DNA from 2 places in the Variovorax sp. OK605 genome. Region 2 is predicted to be linked to the other one. Evidence: predicted binding sites of a transcription regulator. Region 2 holds the regulator's gene; the other holds the start of a gene.
The links. The regulator HrcA, encoded in region 2, represses chaperone genes, less so after heat shock. The targets are predictions, from matches to a motif close to TTAGCACTCNNNNNNNNNGAGTGCTAA.

Region 1 (5,443 bases), on a different contig from region 2:
CCAACTTGAATTGACATTTGTTTCGCAATTCATTCGATTGCGTTTCGCTCTTTCCCCCTCCCCTGCACCATTCTTGTATTCCCACATGCATAAAAGAAGCTGGGCATCGTTATGCACTCCATAAAAAACAATTTGGCTTCGTCCATTAATTTCGAGCAATTGCGCACTTTTGCACTTGTTCTTGAAGCAGGCAGCTTTTCCGCCGCGGCCGAGCGCCTCGGATTGACCCAGCCCGCGGTCAGCGTGCAGGTCAAGCAGCTCGAAAGACGCCTCGGCGTCCGGCTGATCGAGCGGGTCGGGCGCCGCATCGGCCCCACGCCGGCCGGCGCGGACCTGCTGGCCGAGCTGCCGCACGTGACGGCGGCGCTGTCCAACGCGATCAACGCCGCCACCTTCCATTCGGCGGGCGTGGCGGGCCGCGTGCGGCTGGGCACGGGCGGCACCAGCTGCCTGTACCTGTTGCCGCCGGTGCTGCGCGACCTGCGCGCGCGCTATCCGCTGCTCAACATCATCGTGAGCACCGGCAACACCGAGAGCTACGTGCGGCGCGTGGAAGACAACTCGGTCGACGCCGCGCTGGTCACGCTGCCGGTGTCGTCGCGCGCGCTGGCGGTCACGCCGATCCTGCGGGACGACTTCGTCGCCATCTGCCAGCGCGGCAGCACCCGGTGGCCGGACACGGTCACCGCGCGCGAGCTGGACGCGCTGCCGCTCGTGAAGTTCGTCTCCGAAGCCAGCGCGCGGGGCATCGTCGACGACTGGCTGCGGCGCGGCGGCCGCACGTCACCGCCGGTCATGGAGTTCGACAGCGTCGAAGCCATCAAGGCGATGGTGGCGGCCGGGCTGGGCGTGGCGATCCTGCCGAAGATGGCGGTCACGGGCCGGGGGCACCATGCCGAGCTCGACCTGCGCCCGCTGCACCCGCCGCTGCACCGCACGCTGGCGCTGATCACCCGCAACGACAAACCGGTGACCAAGGGGCTGCGGCAGGTGATCGATGCGGTGGTGGCGGCCGGCCACGCAGCGGAGGCGGCGGGGGCTGCAGAGGCTGCGGAAGCCTCGAACGCCGCGTGCTGCGCGGCTACCGCGCGTCCAGCACCCTGAGCGTTTCCGCCAGCACCTGCGTGCCGGTGGCCACCTGTGCCTGGCTGGCCCATTCTTCCGGACAGTGGCTGCGCCCGTCGAGGCAGGGGATGAAGATCATCCCCATCGGCCCCGCGGCCGCCATATGCATGGCGTCATGGCCCGCGCCGCTGGGCAGCGCCCGGTGCCGCAGCGCGAGGCCGTCGGCGGCCTGGGCCACGGCCCGCATGACCTCGTCGGAACACTTCACGGGCGGCGTCTGCGTGAGCGGCGCCATGCCGCAGGCGACGCGCAGCCGCTGGAAGTCGTCGCGACACAGCGCCAGCAGGCGCTCCGGAAAATCGTCGAGCACCGACTGCGCATTGCTGCGCACCTCGAGCACCATGTCGACCCGGCCGGGCACGGCGTTGGGCACGTTGGGGCTCATCGCAATGCGCCCGATGGTCGCCACTACGTAGTGCGGCCGGCCGTCCATGGCGTTGGCCTCGCGGTGCGCGGCGTCGATCAGGCGGGCCGCGCCCACCAGCGCGTCGCGGCGGATGTCCATCGGCGTGGTGCCGGCGTGGTCGGGCTGGCCGGTCACGGTGAGCGCCACGCGGCGGATGCCCACGATGTCGGTGACCACGCCGATCGGCAGCCCTTCGCGTTCCAGCACCGGCCCTTGCTCGATGTGCAATTCGACGAATGCAGCCACGCCACCGCGGCCGCCGGTCACGCGGGCGGCCTCGGCCAGCGCGTCGGGACGCGCGCCGATGCGCTGCATGCCCTGCGCGAGGCTCTCGCCGTGTTCATTGCACGACGCCAGCATGGCCTCGTCGAGCGTGCCGGCGAAGGCGCGGCTGCCCACGCAGGAAATGCCGTAGTCGCTGGGCTCCTCGCAGAGAAAGTCGATCACCTCGAGCGGGTGGCGCAGCGCAACGCCGCTTTCGTGCAGCGACTGCGCCACCTCGAGCCCCGCGAGCACGCCCAGGATGCCGTCGAAGCGCCCGCCGCCCACCACCGTGTCGCAGTGCGAGCCCGTGACCAGCGGCGCCAGGCCGGGCTGCGTGCCTTCGCGGCGGCCAATCAGGTTGCCGGCGGCGTCGATGCGGACGGCGAGGCCGGCCTGCTCGAACTCGCCGCGCAGCCAGTGCCTGGCGCGGTCGAATTCATCGGAGAAGGCCCGGCGCGTCCAGGGAACGTCGGGGCGGGTGAAGGAAGACAGGGTTTCGAGGCGTCGCCAGAGGCGGTCCGCCCGGATGGAAAGGGGTGTGCGCATGCCCGTATCTTGGTGCGTGCCGCGCCGCCGGTGAAGCGGGGGCACGTGATGCGAGCCATAAAAGGTTCTTGGGGGATGCGCTGTCCTCGCCGGGCACGCGGTACTGCAGCAGCATGTGATCGGCTTCGAACAGCGCCGTCACCTGGTGGCCGGCCGACTCGAAGCCGACCAGGCGCTCGCCCGCATGGACGACGCCGGCGGGCAGCGCGTTGCGCATCGCGGCGTAGAGCATGTTCCACGAGGTCTGGGTCTGCGGCATGTACGTGCGGTGGAGCACCTGGTCGTCGGCGCCCAGGTAGATGCGGTCGCCCGAGCGCACGCCCAGCGCGTCACCGTGCGGGATGCCGGCGAAACGAAAGGCCGCGAGCACGTCGGGCTGCAGCACGATGCCGCCACCGCGGCTGTCGAGGGCGCCGGACGAGCGCTCGAACAGGGCGACATCCCAGCCGGCGGCCAGCAGCGTGGTCGCGGCAAACAGGCCGCTGAGCGAGCCGCCGGCGATCACGGCACGGGGGCGGGAAGGTGAACGGGCGCTGGTCATGGCGTGTCCTGGACGAGGGGGCGGGGCGGCATGCGGGCTCCCGGTGGGCCAGCCGGAAGCGGCCAGGCAAGAGGCCTACTTTTGCGGGCCGGGGTTTCGGGTGCATGTCGCGCGGCGAGGGCTTTCTTACAAATGCAAGAGTCGCGCCGCGTCCCGGCCGCAAGGCCTCGCCCTTGAAACGTCATCGATTGCCCTTATCATTAGCACTCGCTGCTGATGAGTGCTAACAGCTCTCACTGCCAGTCGAATGGGTGTCCGACCCCGGTCCGGTGCCCGACCACAAACCCGTTTCTTATCCATATCCAGGAGATGCAATGAAACTTCGTCCTTTGGCCGATCGCGTGATCGTCAAGCGTGTTGACAGCGAAACCAAGACCGCCTCCGGCATCGTCATCCCCGACGCAGCCGCTGAAAAGCCCGATCAAGGCGAAGTCCTGGCCGTTGGCCCGGGCAAGCGCACCGACAAGGGCGAACTGACCGCACTGACCGTCAAGGTCGGCGACCGCGTCCTGTTCGGCAAGTACAGCGGCCAGACCGTCAAGGTCGATGGCGACGAACTGCTGGTGATGAAGGAAGACGACCTGTTCGCAGTCGTCGAGAAGTAAGCCTTCTCCTCCTTTCGACCTCATTCAATCAAATCCATTCGGAGTTAATTCATCATGGCAGCAAAAGACGTAGTCTTCGGCGGAGAAGCCCGCGCACGCATGGTCGAGGGTGTGAACATCCTGGCCAACGCAGTCAAGGTCACCCTGGGCCCCAAGGGTCGCAACGTGGTGCTCGAGCGCTCGTTCGGCGCCCCCACCGTGACCAAGGACGGTGTGTCCGTGGCCAAGGAAATCGAACTCAAGGACAAGCTGCAGAACATGGGCGCCCAGCTCGTGAAGGAAGTGGCCTCCAAGACCAGCGACAACGCTGGTGACGGCACCACGACCGCCACGGTCCTGGCACAAGCCATCGTTCGCGAAGGTTTCAAGCTGGTGGCTGCCGGCATGAACCCGATGGACCTGAAGCGCGGCATCGACAAGGCTGTCACGGCCCTGGTCGCCGAGCTGAAGAAGGCTTCCAAGCCCACCACCACCTCCAAGGAAATCGCGCAAGTCGGCTCCATCTCGGCCAACAGCGACGAAACCATCGGCAAGCTCATCGCTGACGCGATGGACAAGGTCGGCAAGGAAGGCGTGATCACCGTGGAAGACGGCAAGTCGCTGGACAGCGAACTCGACGTCGTCGAAGGCATGCAGTTCGACCGCGGCTACCTGTCGCCCTACTTCATCAACAACCCCGAGAAGCAATCGGCGCTGTTGGACAACCCCTTCGTGCTGCTGTTCGACAAGAAGATCAGCAACATCCGTGACCTGCTGCCGGTGCTGGAGCAAGTCGCCAAGGCTGGCCGTCCGCTGCTGATCATTGCCGAAGAAGTCGAAGGCGAAGCCCTGGCTACGCTGGTCGTGAACACGATCCGCGGCATCCTGAAGGTCGTGGCTGTCAAGGCTCCTGGCTTCGGCGACCGCCGCAAGGCCATGCTGGAAGACATCGCCATCCTGACGGGCGGCAAGGTCATCGCTGAAGAAGTGGGCCTGACGCTCGAAAAGGTGACGCTGGCCGACCTGGGTCAAGCCAAGCGCATCGAAGTGGGCAAGGAAAACACGATCATCATCGACGGCGCCGGCGCCGCTGGCGACATCGAAGCCCGCGTGAAGCAAGTGCGCGTGCAGATCGAAGAAGCCACGAGCGACTACGACCGTGAAAAGCTGCAAGAGCGCGTGGCCAAGCTGGCCGGCGGCGTGGCAGTGATCAAGGTCGGCGCTGCCACCGAAGTCGAAATGAAGGAAAAGAAGGCTCGCGTCGAAGACGCCCTGCACGCCACCCGCGCTGCAGTGGAAGAAGGCGTTGTGGCTGGCGGCGGCGTGGCTCTGCTGCGTGCCAAGCAAGCTGTGGGCGACTCGGTCAAGGGCGACAACGCCGACCAGGAAGCCGGCATCAAGCTGGTGCTGAAGGCCATCGAAGCGCCCCTGCGCGAAATCGTGAACAACGCCGGCGGCGAAGCCTCGGTGGTGGTGAACGCTGTGTTGGCCGGTTCGGGCAACTACGGCTTCAACGCTGCGAACGACACGTACGGCGACATGCTCGAACTGGGCATCCTGGACCCGACGAAGGTCACGCGCACCGCACTGCAGAACGCCGCTTCGGTGTCCTCGCTGCTGCTGACGACCGAAGCCATGGTTGCTGACGCACCCAAGGACGAGTCCGGCGCCGGCGGCGGCATGCCCGACATGGGTGGCATGGGCGGCATGGGCGGCATGGGCATGTAATGCCCGGCTGAGCTCTGCTCACCAACAAGAAGGGCCGCGAAAGCGGCCCTTTTTATTGCGCGTTCCGTTCGACGCGAATGGCGAACTGCGGCGGGGTCATCGGGTCTCCGAACGAGACCTCAAACAGCGCCGTCCACCACGCGCCGCCGTCTTCTGCCATTGCGGCACCGCTACGCTCGGAACCAGATCTTGAACGTCACATACACCGCATAGCCAAGGGCAAGCACGGTCCACGTCAGGAAAAACACG
Region 2 (5,443 bases):
ATCGGCCTCGAAATGCTCAAGAAGGTGCCGGGCTGATCTGACGCAGCCCTGCAACGAAAAGGCACCGCAAAGCGGTGCTTTTTTTATGTCCGGACGCGTCCATACAGCGGTCACGCTAAAGTGATAGACATGAGCGCGGTAGCCAAATCTCAGTCCCACGCCCCCAAAGGCGCGCCCAAGCCCAGCCCGGCGGCGCTGAATGCGGCCGCCGCAAGCTTCGCTGCGTTGACGGCGCGCCTCGATTACCTGAGCGCCGAAGACACCGAACAGGTGCGCCGCGCGTACCGCTTCGCCGACGAGGCCCACCTCGGCCAGCTGCGCAACAGCGGCGAGCCGTACATCACGCATCCGATCGCGGTGGCGGCGCAATGCGCCGAGTGGAAGCTCGACGCGCAGGCGCTGATGGCCGCCCTGCTCCACGACGCCATCGAGGACTGCGGCGTCACCAAGCCCGAACTCATCGAGCGCTTCGGTGCCCCGGTCGCCGAACTGGTCGACGGGCTCACCAAGCTCGACAAGCTGCAGTTCAACACCCGCGAAGAGAACCAGGCCGAGTCGTTCCGCAAGATGCTGCTGGCCATGGCGCGCGACGTGCGCGTCATCCTGGTCAAGCTGGCGGACCGCACGCACAACATGCGCACGCTGGCCGATGCGCCGCGCGAAAAGTGGGCCCGCATCTCGCGCGAGACGCTCGACATCTATGCGCCCATCGCACACCGGCTCGGACTGAACCAGACCTATCGCGAACTGCAGGAACTGTCGTTCCGGCATCTGAAGCCTTGGCGCTACGCCACGCTGTCGAAGGCCGTGGCCAAGGCGCGCGGCCGCCGGCGCGACCTGATCCAGAAGGTGCAGAAAGAGGTCGAGACCGCGTTCTCGGCCGCTAGCATGACGCTGCGCATCGCGGGACGCGAAAAGACGCTGTACTCCATCTACCGCAAGATGGAAGAAAAGCACCTGAGCTTCGCCCAGGTCACCGACATCTACGGTTTCCGGCTGATCGTGCCGAACGTGATCGCCTGCTACACCGGGCTCGGCATCCTGCACCAGATGTACAAGCCGCTGCCGGGCAAGTTCAAGGACCACATCGCCATTGCCAAGCTCAACGGCTACCAGTCGCTGCACACCACCCTGGTGGGCCCGGCCGGCGTGAGCGTGGAGTTCCAGCTGCGGACCGAGGCGATGCACGTGGTGGCCGAATCCGGCGTGGCGGCGCACTGGCTGTACAAGGCGGCCGAGCAGAATGCGGCCGGCAACGACCGGCTGGGCACCAAGTGGCTGCAGTCGCTGCTCGACATCCAGGATGAGACACGCGACGCCGCGGAGTTCTGGGACCACGTCAAGGTCGACCTGTTCCCGGATGCGGTGTACGTCTTCACGCCGAAGAGCCAGATCATGGCGCTGCCGCGCGGCGCCACGGTGGTCGACTTTGCGTACGCCATTCACAGCAACATCGGCGACCACACTTCGGCCGCCCGCATCAACGGCGACCAGGTGCCGCTGCGCACCGAACTCAAGAACGGCGACGTGGTCGAGGTGATCACTGCGCCGGTGTCCACACCCAACCCGGCCTGGCTCGGGTTCGTTCGAACCGGCCGGGCACGCTCCAAGATCCGCCATTACCTCAAGACCCTGGCGCATGCCGAGTCCGAAGGCCTGGGCGAAAAGCTGCTGGCGCAGGCGCTGCGCGCCGAAGGCCTGAGCAAGCTGCCCGAGAACGACGAGGAACATCAGCCGCTTTGGGAAAAGCTGTTGCGCTTCACGGGCAACCGCACGCGCTCCGAGCTGCTCACCGATATCGGCCTGGGCAAGCGCATCGCCAGCATCGTGGCGAAGCGGCTCGTGTCGATGCTGTCGGAGTTGGGCGAACGCCCCGACGCGTTGCTGCTGAGCCGCGAGCGCTTCATCTCGCACGAAACCGTGTCGCAGGGCGCGGTCACGCTCGACGGCAGCGAGAACTCGTCGGTGCGGTTCGCGCTGTGCTGCCGCCCGATTCCCGGCGACCAGATCGTCGGCTACCTCGGACATGGGGAAGGCCTGGTGGTGCACACGGAAGATTGCGGCGTCGGCCAGCGGCTGCGCCACAAGGACAGCGAGCGCTTCTTCGCGGTCGAATGGGCGGACGAGCCGACGCGGGCTTTCGAAACCGGCGTGGTCATCACCGTGCGCAACGACAAGGGCGTGCTGGCACGCGTCGCCGCCACATTGGCCGACGCAGAAGCCGACATCACGCATGTGGAAATGGCCGACGAAACACCGCAGGACTCGACCGACCTGCGCTTCGTGATCGCCGTGCGCGACCGCACGCACCTCGATGCCGTGCTGCGCGCCGCGCGGCGAACGTCATCGGTGCTGACCGCCTCCCGGACGGTTCCAGCGCCCTGACTCAGCCCGTGGACTACGCCGCGGCCGGGCCTGGCGCGGGGTAGCTCACCGACAGAATCTCGACCTCGTGCGCGCCACCGGGCGTCACGAGTTTCACCACATCGCCTTCGCGCGCCTTGAGCAAGGCCCGCGCGATCGGCGAAATCCAGCTGACCTGTGACTTCGCGCTCTCCGCCTCGTCGATGCCGAGGATGGTGACCGAGCGTTCGTCGCCCGATTCGTCGGCGTAAAGCACCGTGGCGCCGAAAAAGACCTGGTCCCGGCCGTGATGCACGGAAGGATCGGTGATTTCCGCGATCTCGAGCCGCTTGGTGAGGAAGCGGATGCGGCGATCGATTTCGCGCAGCCGCTTCTTGCCGTAGAGGTAGTCGCCATTTTCGGAGCGGTCGCCGTTCTTGGCGGCCCAGTGCACGGTCTCGACGATCTTCGGCCGCTCCTCGTCCATCAGGTGCAGCAGCTCGTCGCGCAGGCGCGCGTAACCCTCGGGGGTGATGTAGTTCTTGCCGCCGGCGGGCAACGGCGGCAACCCGCCATCGGCGCCGTCGTCATCTCCGTCGGTGTCTGATTCCTTGGTGAATGCCTTGCTCACGCAAACTCCTCCAAAAAGAAAAAAGCCCGCAACTTTCGTTGCGGGCTTTTTATGTAGTGGTGCGGCTGGCAGGAATTGAACCCACGACCCCTTGGTTCGTAGCCAAGTACTCTATCCAACTGAGCTACAGCCGCACAGCTTGCAATTATAGCCCGCTTTTCTCGGTCTTTCTGGAATCATCAGGCCGATCGACACGAAAGCCTGAAAAGAAAAAAGCCCGGAAGACGAATCTTCCGGGCTTATTCATAGTTGGTGCGGCTGGCAGGAATTGAACCCACGACCCCTTGGTTCGTAGCCAAGTACTCTATCCAACTGAGCTACAGCCGCTGAGCCTCCGATTATAGCCCGTTTCTTGGCTCATTCATCGAAGTGATGCACAAACATTGCCGGATGACGACAACAGGAGGCAGTGGTAGGCCGTGATGGGCTTGAACCATCGACCAACGGATTATGAGTCCGCTGCTCTAACCAACTGAGCTAACGGCCCACGCGGCACGGATTCTATTCGCCGCGGCCGCCTACTTGCGATGGCTCAGCGCGTTGCTCACCAGGCGCGACGTGATGTCGACGATCTGGATCATCCGCTCGTAAGGCATGCGCGTCGGCCCGATCACGCCGAGCGTGCCCACGACCTGCCCATCGACCTCGTAGTTGGCGCTGACGATGGAGAGTTCCTCGAACGGCACCACCTGGCTCTCACCGCCGATGAAGATGCGCACGCCCTCGGCCTTGCTCGAGACATCGAGCAGCCGCATCAGCTGTGCCTTCTGCTCGAAGAGTTCGAAGGCGCGGCGCAGTTGTCCCATGTCGCTGGAGAAGTCGCTCACTGCCAGCAGGTTGCGCTCGCCGGAGATCACCACGTCGTCTTCCTGCGCCTCGGTCAGCACTTCGGAGCTGACCTGCACCGCCGCCTGCATCAGCGTGGCGATTTCGCCGCGCAGCTTCTCGATTTCGGACTGGAGCTTGTCGCGCACCTGCTCGATCGTCAGGCCCGCATAGTTCGCATTGATGTAGTTCGAGGCCTCGACCAGCTGCGACTGCGAGTACTCGGCCTCCGGAAAGATCACCCGGTTCTGCACATCGCCGTCGGGCGACACGATGATCACCAGCAGGCGCTTTTCGGACAGCCGCAGGAACTCGATCTGCTTGAACACCGACGCGCGCCGCGGCGCCATCACCACGCCCACGAACTGCGACATGTTCGACAGCAGGTGCGCCGCATTGGCGATCACCTTCTGCGGCTGGTCGGGCGCGAGGCTCGGCGCGCTCATCTGCTCGCGCTGCGCGGTCAGCATGGTGTCCACGAAAAGGCGGTAGCCGCGGTGCGTCGGGATGCGTCCGGCCGAGGTGTGCGGACTGGCGATCAGCCCCAGCGCCTCGAGGTCGGACATGACGTTGCGGATGGTCGCGGGCGACAGGTCGAGCCCCGCCGAACGCGAGAGCGTGCGCGAGCCGACGGGTTGCCCGTCGGCGATGTAGCGCTCGACGAGCGTCTTGAGCAGCAACTTGGCACGGTCGTCCAGCATTGCAAGATTTTAGTGTTGTACGTAAAAAAATTCGGTCGCCGACGACGAAAAGACTAGCCGACTCTGCGATACCGAGGCCCACCCCAGCCACGCCGCCCGATTCCTGCGCGGATCAGCGATGACCTCACAGCCGTGGGCGACACGCCCAGCAACGCGGCAACTTCCCCCAGAGTGAAACCTTCTCGGTACAGCCGCGCAGCCAGGTCGGCAACATCATCAGTGACCAACGGTTGTCGACCGAAAAGCACACCGCGCGCCCTTGCGGCCACACGGCCCGCCTCACACCGTTCCCGGATAATCGCCCTCTCAAGCTGAGCAACGGCTCCCAAAATCTGCAGAACAAACTCACCCATCGCAGACGAAGTATCGATCGGCTCAGTGAGGGACTTAACTGAACAGCCCGCCACCTTCAAGCGGTCGAGCAGATGCAGCAAATCCTTTAGGCTGCGCGCAAGCCGGTCGAGTTTGTAAACGACAAGCGTGTAGCCAGGTCTCAGCGCAGCGAGAGCACGCTGCAACTCAGGGCGGGGGCCTATTCCACTGGTTTTTTCAGCATAGATGCAACGAACACCGGCGCCATTCAGCGCGTCGAGTTGAAGCCTGGTCTCCTGCTCGCTGGTGGAGACTCGGGCATAACCGATGAGCATTCTTTCCCTCGATCCTTTGGCGGCATCTTCTTGCACCGCTCAAGCAAACGTTGAGCCTCAAAACGACACTCTGGCGGACTGGACAACCCACAGTGACGACGAAGGCGAAGACCATCACGCGGGTCGTATGGTTGCGAAACTGCGGTCGTGGCGAGCAACCAGATGACCAAGCCGAAAAAGCGCTTTGGCATGGCATCAATGTAACGCCTAGATACACAGATTGCTTGAGCCTCGTGCCGAAACGCCGGGTACAGGGTGGGCGAAGGTCTCCCCCCGCAAGCGGGTCCCCGAACTTC

Region 1: the regulator HrcA is predicted to act here: its motif matches at 3,083-3,109, upstream of groES (co-chaperone GroES).

The regions. Positions count from the first base shown of each region.
Region 1 covers NZ_FOWL01000003.1:104,474-109,916, forward strand. The annotation lists gene BM013_RS08740 (LysR family transcriptional regulator) at 112-1,104, shown strand; gene BM013_RS08745 (Zn-dependent hydrolase) at 1,082-2,341, opposite strand; gene BM013_RS08750 (Rossmann-fold NAD(P)-binding domain-containing protein) at 2,232-2,882, opposite strand; gene groES (co-chaperone GroES) at 3,197-3,487, shown strand; gene groL (chaperonin GroEL) at 3,542-5,194, shown strand; gene BM013_RS08765 (hypothetical protein) at 5,365-5,443, opposite strand, start outside.
Region 2 covers NZ_FOWL01000016.1:140,713-146,155, reverse strand. The annotation lists gene rpoZ (DNA-directed RNA polymerase subunit omega) at 1-36, shown strand, start outside; gene BM013_RS31700 (RelA/SpoT family protein) at 130-2,385, shown strand; gene greB (transcription elongation factor GreB) at 2,399-2,974, opposite strand; tRNA gene BM013_RS31690 (tRNA-Arg) at 3,032-3,108, opposite strand; tRNA gene BM013_RS31685 (tRNA-Arg) at 3,225-3,301, opposite strand; tRNA gene BM013_RS31680 (tRNA-Ile) at 3,385-3,461, opposite strand; gene hrcA (heat-inducible transcriptional repressor HrcA) at 3,493-4,500, opposite strand; gene BM013_RS31670 (recombinase family protein) at 4,554-5,183, opposite strand.